2 regions of the Nitratireductor sp. OM-1 genome follow, and region 2 is predicted to be linked to the other one. Evidence: riboswitches for the same ligand, from Rfam matches in the RefSeq annotation. Region 2 holds a riboswitch; the other holds the start of a gene.
What was found. A riboswitch is a leader RNA that binds a small molecule or an ion and turns the genes downstream of it on or off. The one in region 2 is predicted to bind cobalamin.

Region 1: linked by a shared signal. The riboswitch ahead of cobW (cobalamin biosynthesis protein CobW) and the one ahead of DEJ54_RS06215 (LLM class flavin-dependent oxidoreductase) in region 2 are both predicted to bind cobalamin.

The regions. Positions count from the first base shown of each region.
Region 1 covers NZ_CP029209.1:770,234-777,571, forward strand. Annotated here, with positions in the region: gene cobN (cobaltochelatase subunit CobN) at 1-2,734, opposite strand, end outside; gene cobW (cobalamin biosynthesis protein CobW) at 2,739-3,776, opposite strand; cobalamin riboswitch at 3,952-4,155, opposite strand; cobalamin riboswitch at 4,274-4,474, shown strand; gene DEJ54_RS22705 (HupE/UreJ family protein) at 4,509-5,129, shown strand; gene cobU (bifunctional adenosylcobinamide kinase/adenosylcobinamide-phosphate guanylyltransferase) at 5,146-5,682, shown strand; gene cobO (cob(I)yrinic acid a,c-diamide adenosyltransferase) at 5,684-6,298, shown strand; gene cbiB (adenosylcobinamide-phosphate synthase CbiB) at 6,504-7,338, opposite strand, start outside.
Region 2 covers NZ_CP029208.1:1,298,443-1,305,780, forward strand. Annotated here, with positions in the region: gene DEJ54_RS06190 (DUF1641 domain-containing protein) at 1-36, shown strand, start outside; gene DEJ54_RS06195 (iron-sulfur cluster assembly scaffold protein) at 33-488, shown strand; gene DEJ54_RS06200 (TetR/AcrR family transcriptional regulator) at 542-1,144, opposite strand; gene DEJ54_RS06205 (crotonase/enoyl-CoA hydratase family protein) at 1,238-2,029, shown strand; gene DEJ54_RS06210 (DUF1330 domain-containing protein) at 2,035-2,457, shown strand; cobalamin riboswitch at 2,677-2,874, shown strand; gene DEJ54_RS06215 (LLM class flavin-dependent oxidoreductase) at 3,047-4,102, shown strand; gene DEJ54_RS06220 (ABC transporter substrate-binding protein) at 4,102-5,091, shown strand; gene DEJ54_RS06225 (iron ABC transporter permease) at 5,116-6,285, shown strand; gene DEJ54_RS06230 (ABC transporter ATP-binding protein) at 6,282-7,094, shown strand; gene DEJ54_RS06235 (O-antigen ligase) at 7,231-7,338, shown strand, end outside.

The DNA.
Region 1 (7,338 bases), on a different replicon from region 2:
AGGCCTGTCCGAGTTCGGCGCGCTCCTGCCAGTCTCCGCGCGCAAGCTTTTCTTCCGGTCCCGCACCATAGGTGCCGGGCGCGGAACCGAAAATACGCGCCGGAGCCTTGCCGGCCACGCGCGCAGCAGCGGCAAGCGGGTTTTCGCTCTCGTCTTCGTCGCGCGCGGCCACGGCGGCAACCGCAGTGTCGAGCAACGCGATCTGGGTCGGGAACATGTCGCGAAACAGGCCTGAGATGCGCCACGTCACGTCGATGCGCGGACGGCCAAGGCTTGCCGGCGGCAGCACTTCAATGCCCGTCACGCGCCCCGTCGCCTGATCCCATTGCGGCCGGCAGCCCATCAGCGCCAGACCCTGTGCGATCTCCTCGCCGCCAGTGCGCAGGCTGGCGCTGCCCCACAGGTCGATGACGAGCGAGCGCGGCCAGTCGCCATGCTCCTGCAGATAGCCGCGCACGGCCTCATCCGCCGCCATCCTGCCCAGTGCGGTTGCGGTCGGCGTCGGCAGGGTGCGCGGATCGGCGGTGAAGATGTTGCGGCCGGTCGGCAACACATCGGTACGCCCCCGCGCCGGCGCGCCGGAGGGGCCGGGCGCGATGTGTCGGGCATCAAGTGCGGCCAGAAGCGCGTGCTTTTCGCTCTCCGCGCAGGCGCTGCGTTCAGGCCCTTCATCCATGCCGCTGCCCCGGCCATAGATGTGCAGCCCGTCCTTGATGGCGAAATCTTTCAGATCACAGAGCCAGGCATCGATCTGCATCAGCGCCGCATCCGTGTCGCCCGTGTCCTCAACGCCGGCATCACGGGTCAGACCGGTGCGCTCGGCGGTTTCCACGATCAGCTGCGCCAGCCGGTCGCGGCGGCGGCGGTCCAGCCCGTCGGCCTGCGCATATTCGTCCACCAGCCGTTCCAACTCCTGCTGGTCCTGCGAGAGCCCTGCGCCCGCCAGTGGCGGCGTCAGATGCCCAAGCGTCACAGCGCCGATCCGGCGCTTGGCCTGCGCCGCTTCACCCGGATTGCTGACGATGAAGGGATAGACCACCGGCAGCGCACCAGCCACGATCTCCGGAAAGCAGGTTTCCGTCAGCGCCACGGTCTTGCCCGGCAGCCATTCCAGCGTGCCATGCGCACCCACATGGATCAGCGCATGGGCATCGAGCCCCTCCCGCATCCAGTGGCCGAAGGCGACCAGCGCATGGCGCGGTGCAAGTGTCGGGTCATGATAGTCCACGCGTCGGTCTGCCGAGCGCCCGCGATCCGGCGCAAGCGCCACGGTGACATTGCCGAACCGCGCCGCGCGGAACGGAAAGACTCCATCTTCCGCATCGTCTTCCGCCGGCCCCCAGGTGGCGAGCAGCGTTTCGCGCGCCTCTTCGGGCAGCGCATCGAAGGCCACCCGGTATTCATCCAGCGAAAGCGCTTCCGAAACCTGCTCAAGCCGCTGCATCAGCGCCCTTGGCGTCTCCGGAACACCATCAACCGCATAACCCGCTTCATCAAGGTCATGCAGCATGGCGAGCACACTCGACGGCACGTCGAGACCCACCGCATAGCCGGTGCGCCCTGGCGCACTCGGATAATCCGGGATGAGAACGACAATGCGGCGTTCAGCCACCGGAGTGCCACCGAGCTTCAGAAAGGCGGCGATCCTTGCCGCAACCTGCCTTATGCGCGCCGGTTCCGGTCGGTTGCGCTGAACGCCGAAGGAAAGCCCTTCATCCAGCGCCGCCTCATCCTTGAAGGAAATGGCGCCAGCCATCAGCCGGCCATCGAGTTCCGGCAGCACCACATGCATGGCGAGGTCCGCAGGCGCGAGACCGCGCTGCCCTTCCTGCCACGCTTCGCGCCGCGTGGTGGCGGTGACCACCTGAAAAACCGGCACGCCAAAGCGGTCGAACAGCGTTTTTTCGCCGGGTTCCGCGCCGCTCGAAAAGGCCGTCGCGGTGATGAGCGCCTGCGGCTTCAACGCCTCCACGGCGTTGCGCACGAGATCGGCGGCAACCGGGTCACGCAGGCTGGAAACGAAAACGGGAACCGCACACAGCCCCTGTTCCTCAAGCGCCTCCACCAGCGCGTCGATGGGCGCAACATCGCTTGCCAGCAGCATGGAGCGATAAAAGAGGACCGGTACGACAGGCCTGTCGGCATTCGCACCGGCCGGGAAGAAGGATGGCTCAACAATGCCATGGCCCGGTGCATAGAAGCCGGCCTTGGCCACCGATTCCGCCTCCGGCGCTTCGATGTCCCGCCCCGCAAGGCGCGCCAGTTGCATGGTCAGCGCGCGCATATTGTCCGGTCCGCCTTCGCGGAAGCAGGCGAGCAGCGCCGCGCGCGCTTCCGGCGAAACGGTGGAGCGCTCGGCCAGGCGCGGGTCGTCCTGATGGCATTCGCCGGGAAGCAGCGCCAGCGCGATGCCCTTTTGCCGGGCCAGTGCTGAAAGCCGGTCGCAGCCATAGCGCCACCACTCATAGCCGCCCAGCACCCGCACCAGAATGACGCGGGCATGCGCTGCCGTGTTGTCGATCCACAGATCGACCGACATGGGGTGTCTCAGGTCGCGCAGCGCGGCAAGACGCAGCGCGGGCAGGGCCTCACGCTGCACCTGCCATGCAGAGGCAATCCCCGCCAGATCGCTGTCGGTGAACGACAGCGCCACCATGTCCGCCGGCGACTGCTGCAGATCGACAGGCTCGATCAGATCGTCGAGTGAGGCACTGGTGGTGGCGAGGATGTGCATCGGATCAGGCCGAGAGAAGGCTTTCGATACGCGCGCGGTCGATGCCCTTGAGGCCGATCACCACGAGCCGTGTCTCGGCGGCTTCGCCGGCCTTCCACGGGCGGTCATAGTGGTGCGAGACGCGCGGGCCGACCGCCTGCACCTGCAGACGCATGGGCTTGCCCTTCACATGCGCAAAGCCCTTGAGGCGCAGAACCTCGCCGGTTTCCACCGCCGCATTGACCCGCGCTTCCAGATCTTCCGGCCTGAGCACCGGCGGCAGGTCGACAACGAATGTGTCGAAATCGTCATGCTCATGGTCATGCGCATCGTCGTGATGCGTCTTGCGGTTCTCGATGTCGTCCTCGACGGCAAGCCCGAGACCCAGCAGCAGGGCAGGGTCCACCTTGCCATGCGCGCTCGGCACGATCTGCACATTGCGCGACAGATGCCCCGCAATCCGCGCGCGGGCGCGCCCGGCGGCCTCCTCATCCAGAAGATCGTTCTTCGACAGAACGATCAGGTCAGCGCAGGCCACCTGGTCGTCGAACACTTCTTCGATCGGATCATCATGGTCGAGCGAATCGTCGGCTGCGCGCTGTGCATCCAGCGCGTCCAAGTCAGCAGCCACCTGGCCGTCGGCAAGCGCCGGCCCGTCCACCACGGCAATAACGCCATCGACCGTCACGCGGTTCTTGATTGCCGGCCACTGAAAGGCCTGCACCAGCGGCTTTGGCAGCGCCAGACCGGACGTCTCGATCAGGATGTGATCGACCTTCGGCTCACGTGCGAGGATCTGGTCGAGCGCCGGCACGAAATCATCGGCAACCGTGCAGCAGATGCAGCCATTGGCCAGTTCGAGAACGTTTTCCTCGGGGCAATTGTCCAGCCCGCAGCTCTTCAGCACCTCGCCATCGATGCCGGCATCGCCGAACTCGTTGACGATGATCGCCAGCCGCTTGCCATGCGCGCCTTCCAGAACATTGCGGATCAGCGTCGTCTTGCCGGCGCCGAGAAAGCCGGTCACGACGGTGCAGGGAACCCGGTCGAAACTCGTGGTCATGGGATATCCTTCAGGTGATGGAGTGTGGAGAACGATAAGACGCGGGTGAGGGGCGCACGGGCCTTTTGCGGCCGCGTACTGGCAGAGACACCATGAATGGTCGGGAGAAGGCGCGCAGCGGCGCTGTCAGCAGTCACAATGCACACTCCTTGCCCGGGACACCCGCCAGGCGGTCAGGATTTCATTCGCAGACGGCAGGTTTCCTGGCTCACGGGTCGATGCGCTCTCCAGCCTTCCCAGGGCAAACCCCAGTGGCGTGTCAGGTGCGCTCTCCGCTTACAGTTGCGGGGACAGCTGCGGCATTGGGCAAGGCCCGCACCGCATTCCCTCTAAGGATCAAGACCTACCAATCAGGCCGACCATTGCGGTCATATTGACAGGTACTGATCCAAGCCCTCTCCATTGCGGGAGAAGGACCGTCTGCTGCGCATTTACGGCTCGCCCGCCACGTCTGTCAATGCGGGCAACAAAGCGTTTGCGGGGCGTGGCGATTCTTGTATGCTCCGCCCGCTGTCGGTTCCGCTGAAGCGGACCCAGAGGGAACGTGGTGCGGCGCAAAAGCGCCAAAACCACGGCTGCCCCCGCAACTGTAAGCGGAGAGCGTTTTCCTGATCGCCACTGAGGCATGACGCCTTGGGAAGGCTGGAAAGCGCATCGACCCGTGAGCCAGGAAACCTGCCGACGGCCTGAAAGAAGCACCGTAACCCTCGGGTGGAGGGGAAAGGACCGGACATGAACACGCGTTTCCTGCGCACTTTTTCCGCATTCGCTTTTGCATCGCTCTTCGCAACCAGCGCCCAGGCCCATCACGCCATGGACGGGCAGACGCCCACGACCCTTTACGAAGGGCTGGTTTCAGGGCTCGCCCATCCTGTGATCGGGCTCGATCATCTGGCCTTCATCGTCGCTGCCGGCCTGTTTGCCGCCGTCGCCGGCATGAGCCTTTTTGCGCCGCTTCTCTTTGTTGCCGGCTCGCTTGTCGGTGTTGGCCTGCACCTGATGCTGCTCGATCTTCCGGCAGCCGAAATCGTCATCGCGGCAAGCGTTCTTGCTGGCGGTTGGCTTCTGGCGCGCGGTCGGGCCGTGGAAAGCCACATGCTCGTCTTCGCCCTGTTCCTGGTGGTCGGCGTGTTCCATGGCTATGCCTTCGGCGAAGCCATTGTCGGCAGCGAACAGACGCCGCTCATCGCCTATCTCGCAGGCCTTGCCGCAATCCAGAGCGCCATCGCGCTTGGCGTCTATTTTCTCGTCCGCTCGCGCGGCTGGGCGGTTGAGGCCATGCAGCCCCGGCTTGCTGGCGCCGCCATTGTCGGTGTCGGCATAACCTTCCTTGCCGGACAACTTGTCGGCTGAGCCGGCGGATCTGACGATGCGTTCACTTCATTTCGTTCTGGGCGGCGCGCGCTCCGGCAAGAGCCGCCATGCCGAAACGCTGATCGAAGCCGCGCCCGCACCCTGGCACTACATCGCCACGGCCCAGGCCTTCGATGACGAAATGCGCGAGCGCATCGCCATTCACCGCGCGCGGCGCAAAGGGGCAGTGGCGGGGCCGGGGGAAGTAGCGGGGGCGTGGCAGACGCACGACGCCCCGCTCGACCTGCCGGGCGTGCTTCAAACCCTGCCGGCCCGCGAAACGGTTCTGGTCGATTGCCTCACCCTGTGGCTCAGCAATCTCATGCTCAACGACCATGCGCTAAAACCTGCCGCCGAGCGACTGCTTGCAGCTCTTGCCGCAAGAGAGGGAACCACAGTTCTCGTTTCCAATGAGGTCGGCTTCGGCATCGTGCCAGAAACCCCGCTCGGACGCCGTTTTCGCGATGAGGCGGGGTTCCTGAACCAGAAAGTCGCCGCCGTTGCCGACAGCGTCACGCTGGTGGTTGCCGGCCTGCCCATGAAAGTGAAGTGACATGCGAGAGATCGACGCAAACGAAGCCGAGCGCCACAAGGCAAAGATGGCCAAACGCAAGGCCGTTCAGGATGCCGAGGTGCGCGACAAGACGGTCGAGAAGGGGCTTCTGATCGTCAATACGGGGCCGGGCAAAGGCAAGTCCACCGCTGCCTTCGGTCTTGCGCTGCGCATGCTCGGCCATGGCCGCCGCGTCGGTGTCGTGCAGTTCATCAAGGGCGCATGGCATTGCGGTGAGAAGGATGCCTTCGCCGCCTTTGGCGATCAGGTCTCCTGGCACACGATGGGCGAGGGCTTCACTTGGGAAACACAGGATCTCGAGCGCGACATCGCCGCCGCCGAGCGGGCGTGGGGAAAGGCCGAGGAACTGATGGCCGATCCGACCATCGGTCTTGTCGTTCTCGACGAGCTGAACATCGCACTGCGCTACGACTATCTCGATCTTGAACGCGTCGTGACCACGCTGACCAACCGGCGCGACGACCTTCATGTGGTCGTGACCGGCCGCAACGCCAAGCCAGCACTCACCGAGGCCGCCGACCTCGTCACCGAAATGGGGCAGGTAAAACACCACTTCGCCGCTGGCGTGAAAGCGCAGAAGGGCATCGAGTTCTAGATCGCCTGCTTTGAGGTGGTGCGTGGTCGACAAGCTCACCATGAGGGAGGGAGAGACACAGCAACTGCGTCCTCCATGTTGATGAACAGGCTTGCCAGTCGCCACCTCCCTCATGGTGAGCTTGTCGAACCACGCACAACGCAGCTGCCAGAAGATCAGAGAGCGTGGCAAACGCGCCCCACGCCTTCGCCTCAATCCGCCAATCTCAGAAAGCCAGATGCCAGAGCCCGGCGGCAAGCGCCAAAAGCCCGATCAAAAGCCCGTCCGCAATCCGATAGAGCGTGAGCGCCCGGCGGATGTCGCCGGCATTGGCGGCGCGGCGGCCGCCATCGCCCATCACCGCATCATCCACCACCTCGCCGCCATAGCGGCGCGGGCCGGCAAGGGCGAGGCCCAGCGCGCCCGCCATCGCCGCTTCCGGCCAGCCGGCATTGGGCGAACGATGATGGCGCGCATCACGGCGCACCGCCCGCCATGCCGCTCCAGCCGAGGCGTCGCGCATGAAGAACGCAGCGGTAATGAAGAGAAACGCCGTCAGGCGCGAAGCGGGCAGGTTGATCAGATCGTCAAAACGCGCCGCCGCCCAGCCGAAATGAAGATGCCGCGCGGTCTTGTGGCCGATCATGGAATCGGCCGTGTTCGCAGCCTTGTAGAGCGCGCCGCCCGCCAGTCCGCCAACCGCCAGCCAGAACACCGGCGCAACCACGCCGTCGGAGCAGTTTTCGGCAAGGCTCTCGATGGCCGCGCGCGAAACCCCGGCCTCGTCGAGGCTTTCAGGATCGCGGCCAACGATCTGCGAAACCGCTTTTCGGCCTTCCGGAAGCCCGCCGGTGTCCAGCCCGTCCGCCACCGCTTTCACATGGCTTGCAAGGCTCCGCTGGGCGATCAGAGAACTGCCGGCAAGCGCGGCGACCAGCAGCCCGGCCCAGCCGGAAAGGGCCGTCTGGATCAACCAGCCGGCAAGACCTGCGAGCATCAGAATGACGACCAGCGAAAGCACGCCATTCAGGCGGCGCGCACCGGGCGAAAGGGTTTCAACA
Region 2 (7,338 bases):
CTCGGCCGGCAGATGAAGGATGACGGCGTCGAATGAGCGCCGATGCGGACCTGGCCGCGCTCTATCAGCGCGGCCTGCGGGATCTGGGCGCCGGGGTTCGCAATGACAGGCGGCTTGTCCCGGCGGATGCCTCAATCACCCGGACGAGCCGCACCTGCGGCAGCACGGTAACGCTTGATGTGCAGTGGCGGGGCGATGCGATTGGCGCGCTTGGATGGCGCACGCGCGCCTGCACACTCGGCATGGCGTCTACCGCCATCGTCGTGCGCCATGCCACTGGAGAGACCTGCGCCGGCGTCGGCGAGATTGCCGGTCTGCTGCGCCGCCTTCTGGCGGGAGAAGCGGTCACTTTTCCTGAACCCTGGCGGGATCTCGCCATGTTCGAGGCGGCGCGGGCGTTTCCAAGCCGTTTCGGATCGATCCTGCTGCCGTTCGAGGCAGTCGCCGGCGCATGTGCCGAGCGGGGGCAGCCCGGCACCGCGCTTTGACCCGTTCAGAAGGCACGGGTTTTCCAAAGCCCGTTGTGCGGGCGGGGCCTCGGTCAGGCTGCCGTGCTCTGTGTCGGGTATGACGAATGGATCAGCGTTCTGGCGGCCTGTCCGGCGGCTTCTGCATAGTCTGCGTCGCGGTGCACCAGAAGCGTTGAGAATACGCCGTCGAGCAGAACCACAATCTGGCGGGCGATCGCCGCAGGATTGTCGATCCCGCTTTCGGCGAGTTCGCCTGAAAGCCAGTTCTCGAATTTCTTCTTGTGGCTCGCGCCGATCACCATGGCTGGGTGTCCCGGCAGATTGGCCAGCTCGGCTGCGGTGCGCAGGAAGCCGCAGCCGCGCCATGCGGGATGGCGCGCGGATCGGGCGACGCCCGTGAAGATCGCCTCAACCCGGTCGGCCACATCGCCTTCAGCACTCCTGAACCAGCTTTCGAACAGATCGAGATTTGGCTGGTCGCGGGAACTGAGATACTCGGCGACCAGGTCATCCTTGCTCCTGAAATGATAGTAGAAGGTCTTCTTGGTTACGCCCGCTTCCTCTGCAACGGCATCGACGCTGACGGCGCGAATCCCTTCCCGATAGAACAGCTTGCTTGCTGCATCGACGACCCGTTCGCGGGCTGGTTTGGGCTTCTGCTGTTTCGTGTCCATCGGATGCGCGCAACCATGTATACTAACCAGTGAGTTTCCATGCAGCGTGCCCGGTCCTAGCCTTTCTGTCAATTCAACTGGAGAGGCAGGAAAATGCAGAACACCGTGCTTTGCGAAAGGAAGGGGCGTGTCGCGCTTCTGACGCTGAACCGTCCGTCGAAACTGAACGCTCTGAATTACGCGACCAATGACCGGCTGCTGTCGCTGCTCGATGAGATCGAGGCGGATGAGGCAATCGGCGCGGTGGTGGTGACAGGGGCGGGGGATCGGGCGTTTTCGGCTGGCGGAGACATTCATGAATTCGCCGAGAGCATAAGGCAGGGCGCAGAAGAAGCGGTGCGCGCCTTCTGTCGTCGCGGCCAGCAGATGACGGCGCGCTTCGAGGCGTTTCCCAAGCCGGTGATCGCAGCGGTCAATGGCATCGCCTTCGGAGGCGGCTGCGAGATCACCGAAGCGGTGCATCTGGCGGTTGCCTCCGACCAGGCAATTTTCGCGAAACCGGAGATCAATATCGGCATTCCGCCGACATTTGGCGGCACGCAGCGCCTGCCGCGACTGGCCGGGCGAAAGCGCGCTCTGGAACTGCTCCTGACGGGAGATACGTTCGGGCCGCAGCGCGCCCATGAGCTGGGGCTGGTGAACAGGGTGGTGCCTGCGGAAGATCTGCTTCCTGCGGCGTTTGAGCTGGCGGAGCGCATCCTGCAGCATTCGCCACTGGCGGCCACCCGGATCATCTCGGCCGTGACGCGGGGCATTAACACGACGATTGAAGAGGGGCTTCTGATCGAGCGCGAACAGTTTGCCCGCATGTGCGCGACGGCAGATGTGCATGAAGGGCTCGACGTATGGATCGAACGGCGTACGCCCGTCTATCAGGGAAGGTGAAGCAGATGACGCGTTACACCGGTTTTACCAAGGATATCTGGGAGGCGTTTCGGGCGGATGCACGGCCGGGGCCGGTCCAGATGCTCAATCTCATCAAGCTGCGTGAGCGGGCGGATTATCCGGATGGCCGGGTGGCAAGCGGTCGGGACGCCTATGCGGAATACAGCCGGATCAGCGCGCCCGTTCTGGAACGGCTGGGCGGGCGCATCGTCTGGCGGGGCGGTTTCGAGCTGATGCTGATCGGCCCGCAGGCAGAGGCGTGGGACATCTGCTTCATTGCCGAATATCCATCGGTCGGCGCGTTTGCGCAGATGATGCGCGACCCGGCCTACCATGAAGCGCTGCCGCATCGTCAGGCCGGCGTTACGGACAGTCGGCTTGTCCGCTTCGCCCCGCAGCCCGGCGGTGTGAATTTCGCCGGGGGCTGAAGGCGACCTCCGGTTGCTAGAGCAGTTTGTAGAACTTCTCGAAGGCGAGATAGGTCGACTTCACGTGCTGCCGGGCAAGCCACGGTCAAGGCGCTCTCCTCATCGCTTGCGCGAATGGTGGCCTTGGCGAACCGTTGCGTGTTGCGGCAAGTCAGCTGCGCGTCGGCCGTTCTTTCGCGCAAACGCCTTTCGCGGTTGCGTCGCGGTTCCTTCGCGGATAGGGTCGCCGCCGCATGCGGTTCCGCCTTTCGCGGATGAAAAGGGAACCCGGTGCGGTCTGCCAGACAGACCAATTCCGGGACTGCCCTCGCAACTGTAAGCGGCAAGTTCTTTCCAATGCCACTGGCGAAAGCCGGGAAGGCGGACCGAACGTTCGAGCCGCGAGTCAGGAGACCTGCCTCATGCATAGACCATGAACGCCGGACGAGGTGCGCCGGCAGGAGGCCCAGAATGCATGCAGGCGCTTTGCCGGCAACGAGTCCGTCTATCGGGACGTCACGTCTCCGATCCGTTTCCCGATTTCCTTCGGCGCAGGCCGAATTCATTCGACTGATCCCGGGCAGCGTCACGCCTGACCGCGAGACCCGCCATGCGCGTTGATCTGGCAGGCTTTGCCCGCGAAGGCGCGCTTGGCGACCACCGGGCGCTGATGCGTCTTGTCGAACGGGCGGACGCGCTTGGTTTCGGCGGCATCTGGTTCAATGAGTTTCATTTCGGTCGCGAAACGCTGCCCTATCCGTCCACGCTTCTGCTTGGCGCGGAGGTGCTGGCGCGGACGGAGAGGCTGCGGTTCGGCACGTCGATCCTCGTTTTGCCGCTCTATCATCCGCTGCTGCTTGCCGAGCAGATCGCGCAGCTCGATTTTCAGAGCGGCGGGCGCGTGGATGTGGGGATCGGGCGCGGCACCGAGCCCGGCACATTCACCGCGCTCGAGATTTCGCGCGATGACGCATCAAGGCGGTTTGCCGAAGCGTTGAGGATCATGATCGACGCCTGGACGAAGCCACATTGTTCGGCGGATGGCAGGCCGTGGCGTTTTTCCAACGTCTCCGTCGGGCCGCCGCCGGTGCAAAAGCCTCATCCGCCGATCTATGTCGCCGGCGTCTCGGAAGAGACGGTCGACATCGCCGCCAGAAACGGTTTTCCGCTTCTCCTAAGCCTCGAACCCAATGAAGCACGGCAATTGCCCGTGTTTCATGCAGCACTTGATCGCCATGGCGGGTCGCGCGCGCCGCTCGTTGCCTCATCGCTGTCGCGTTACGTGATGATCGCGCCGACCCGGGCAGAGGCCATGGAGCGGGGCGATGCGCTTCTGGAAAAGCTCAATGCACGGCGCGTAGCACGGGCGCTGGAACGTGGAATGCAGCCGCCTGCGCCGCGTGATCGCGCCGCCATGCTGGCGGATTTCACCATCGCGGGAACGCCCGAGGATTGCCTTGCGCAATTGCGCGCGCTCTCGGCGGAGACCGGCGCGAACAGCATTCGCTGCCTGTTCAGCGCCAACGGCCTGATCGCCAACGATGTGGCGCTGGCCGGCATGGAACTGTTTGCAGCGGAGGTCATGCCAGCGCTCGGCCAGCCAGACCAAACCCCATCCCCAGTTGAAAGCGCCGGCGGCAGGCCGGCCATAGAAGGAGTGAATTGATGTCGCGATTAATCGGTCTGCGCGGGCTTGCGGTCGCAGGTTTCGTTCTGGTGTCTGCGCCCGCCTTTGCCGATGAGGCGGGCTTTCCCTACACGGATGAGAATTGCGGCTACACCACCACCTATGAGGCGCCGCCGGCGCGGGCGGTGACGCTGAGCAACAACGCCACGGAGATGATGCTGGCGCTTGGTCTGGAAGACCGCATGGCCGGCACCTCCTATATGGCGAACCTCAAGATCAGCCCCCAATACGAGGCGGCGTACAACACGGTTCCCGTGCTTTCGCCGCTGGTCGCCACCACCGAACAGCTCATCGAGGCGGAGGCCGATTTCGTTTATGCCGGCTATCCGGACGGGTTCAGCGAAAGCCGCCACACGCGCGATCAGCTTCACGATCTGGGCATGAAAACCCGCCTCAACACCGAGGGCTGCAATCTCGGCAAGTTCGGGTTTGAAGAGCTTTATGCGGAGATCCGCTCCATGTCGGCAATCTTCGGCGTGCGCGAGCGCGGCGAGGCTTTGATCGCCGACATCGAGGAGCGCCTTTCCGAGGTGGAAGCAAAGCTCGATGGCGTTGAGGCCATGCCGGTGTTCATCTTCAATGGCGGCGAATCCGCACCGCGCGCCGTGCTCGGAAACACCATGCTTTCGCATGTGGTTGAGCGGGCCGGCGGGGCGAATATCTTTGGTGATGTGGCAAACCGCTATGGCCAGGTTTCCTGGGAGCAGATCGCCGAACGCGCGCCTGAATACATCGTTGTCTATTATTCGGGCACGGCCGGTGGTCAGGTGGTTGGCGATCCGGCTGGCGAGCTGGGCCAGGCGCGCATCGAGATCCTGAAAGCCAACCCGACGGTGGAGAACGTGCCCGGCATTGCGGGCGAGAAAATCGTCACCATTGATTCCGTCTGGGGACAGCCGGGGCCGAGCTCCATCGATGCGGTGGAAAAGCTCGCACGGGCATTCCATCCCGACCGGATCGAAAAGTAACCGGCTTAGATACGGTTTCTCACGATGCATGCACCGGCCTTCAGAAAGGAAAAGGCGAACAGCCATGAAGCGCTGATCGCCATTCTCCAGTCCGCGCCGCCCGCGCGGGGCGGGGCCGTGCAGCATGGTCTTGAGGGTGGGGCGTCGCGGCGTGGCGTTACCGGCTATGCGCTGGTCATCGTCCTGATGGTTGCGCTGCTTCTCGGCGTCTCTCTTGCCGGGCTGATGCTTGGCTCGGTGCATATCCCTGGCGGCACGGCGCTCGCCATTCTCGCCAATCTCGTGTTCGGCGACGCGTTGGTCGAACCGGACTGGCGTACGGCTTACGAAACCATCGTCGTTCAGACGCGCATGCCGCGCGTCTTCCTTGCGGCTCTTGTCGGGGCGAGCCTTGGCGTGACGGGCATGACGATCCAGTCCATCGTTCGCAACCCACTGGCGGGGCCGGGCATTCTGGGCGTTTCGTCCGGTGCAGCCACCGGTGCTGTGGTGGTGATGCGCTGGGGGCTTCTGGGGTTTGGCGCGTTCACGCTGCATATCTCGGCCTTTCTGGGCGGGCTCGTCACGCTGTTCGTGGTGTTCTGGGTGGCGCGGACCGGCGGCCAGATGACCCCGACACGGCTTGTGCTCGCCGGCGTGGCGATGAGCGCCATTCTGAGCGCGCTGACGAGCCTGATCGTGCTGACATCGCCGGACCCGCAGCTTGCCTCCCGCGTCCTGTTCTGGACGCTGGGCGGTTTCGGTACGGCGCAATGGAAGCTCATTCCCATACCGCTTGCCGCCCTTGCGCTCGGGCTTGGCGTGATGCTGGTGCAGGCGCGCCGGCTGAACCTCCTGATGGCCGGCGACGAAAGCGCGGTGGCGCTCGGCCTCAATGTGCAGCGCTTTCGCCAGAGCATGTTCGTGTTGGCGGCAGCGCTCACCGGCATCACGGTGGCGGTGTCTGGTGTGATCGGCTTTGTCGGGCTCATCATGCCGCACATCGTGCGCTTCCTTGTCGGCGCGGATCATCGCCGGGCATTGCCGGCGGTGGCGCTACTGGGGGCGAGTTTCACCATTGGCGCGGACCTTGTGGCGCGCACGGTCATCGCGCCGCTGGAGCTGCCGGTGGGCATCGTCACCGCGCTGGTGGGCGGGCCGTTCTTCATCTGGCTGCTGCGGCGCGATGCGCGCGCGCTGGGCGGTGCGCGATGAGCATGGAACCGGGAACGCTCGACCTGCGCTCGGTCACGTTTCGCGCGGGCGACCGGGTGCTTGTCGATGATGTGTCGATCAGCGTTCGAAAGGGCGAGATGGTCGCTCTTTTGGGGCCGAACGGCGCCGGAAAATCGAGCCTTCTGCGCACAATCTATCGAATCAACCGGCCGTCGTCCGGCTCGGTTTTCGTCGATGGCGAGGACGCCTGGCGGCAGCCGACCGAGTGGGTGGCGCGCAATGTGGGCGCGGTGTTGCAGGACATGCCGGCGGAATTTCCGCTGACCGTGCGCGACGTGGTGGCCATGGGGCGCTCCGCACACAAGCGGCTTCTGGAAGCAGACACGGCGCATGATCACGCACTGATCGCGGCAGCGCTCGAATTGCTTGGGCTGACGGCGATGCAGGAGCGCGCGTTCCGCACGCTTTCGGGCGGCGAACGGCAGCGTGTGCTCGTCGCGCGGGCGCTGGTGCAGCAGCCACGGCTTCTCGTTCTTGATGAGCCGACGAACCATCTCGACATCCACCATCAGCTCCAGCTCCTGCGTTTCATGCGCGGGCTGGGCACCACGGTGGTTGCCGCGCTGCACGATCTCAATCTGGCGGCCATGTTCTGCGACCGGCTGTGCGTTCTGGATCATGGCAGGCTGGTTGCGGCGGGCACGCCGGACGCGGTGCTCACACCGGCGCTTCTGAAGCGGGTCTACCGGATCGACGCGACGATAGGGCGGCATCCCGAAACGGGCACGGTGTGGGTGATGCCATCCGCCGCGCCGCCCATCGGCGCAAACGGCGTGGATCATAATTAACGCAGCCTTAAGCGGCGTGGCGCTTTATGGGGCAAGCGCAACAGGTTCTGATCCCGGTATGGCGAGCAACCCCGAACTTTCCCGATTGGCAGCCGTGACCTCCCAGGGGTCGCGCGGCAGCGGGCGCGGGTAGGCCATGAGCAGCACATATTCAGGGCCCTACGGGGCGGATGATTACGGTGCAGGCGCGCATCGCGCGGAGGCCAGCCGGAAGAAGCCCTCCTTCATCACGCGCATGGTTGCG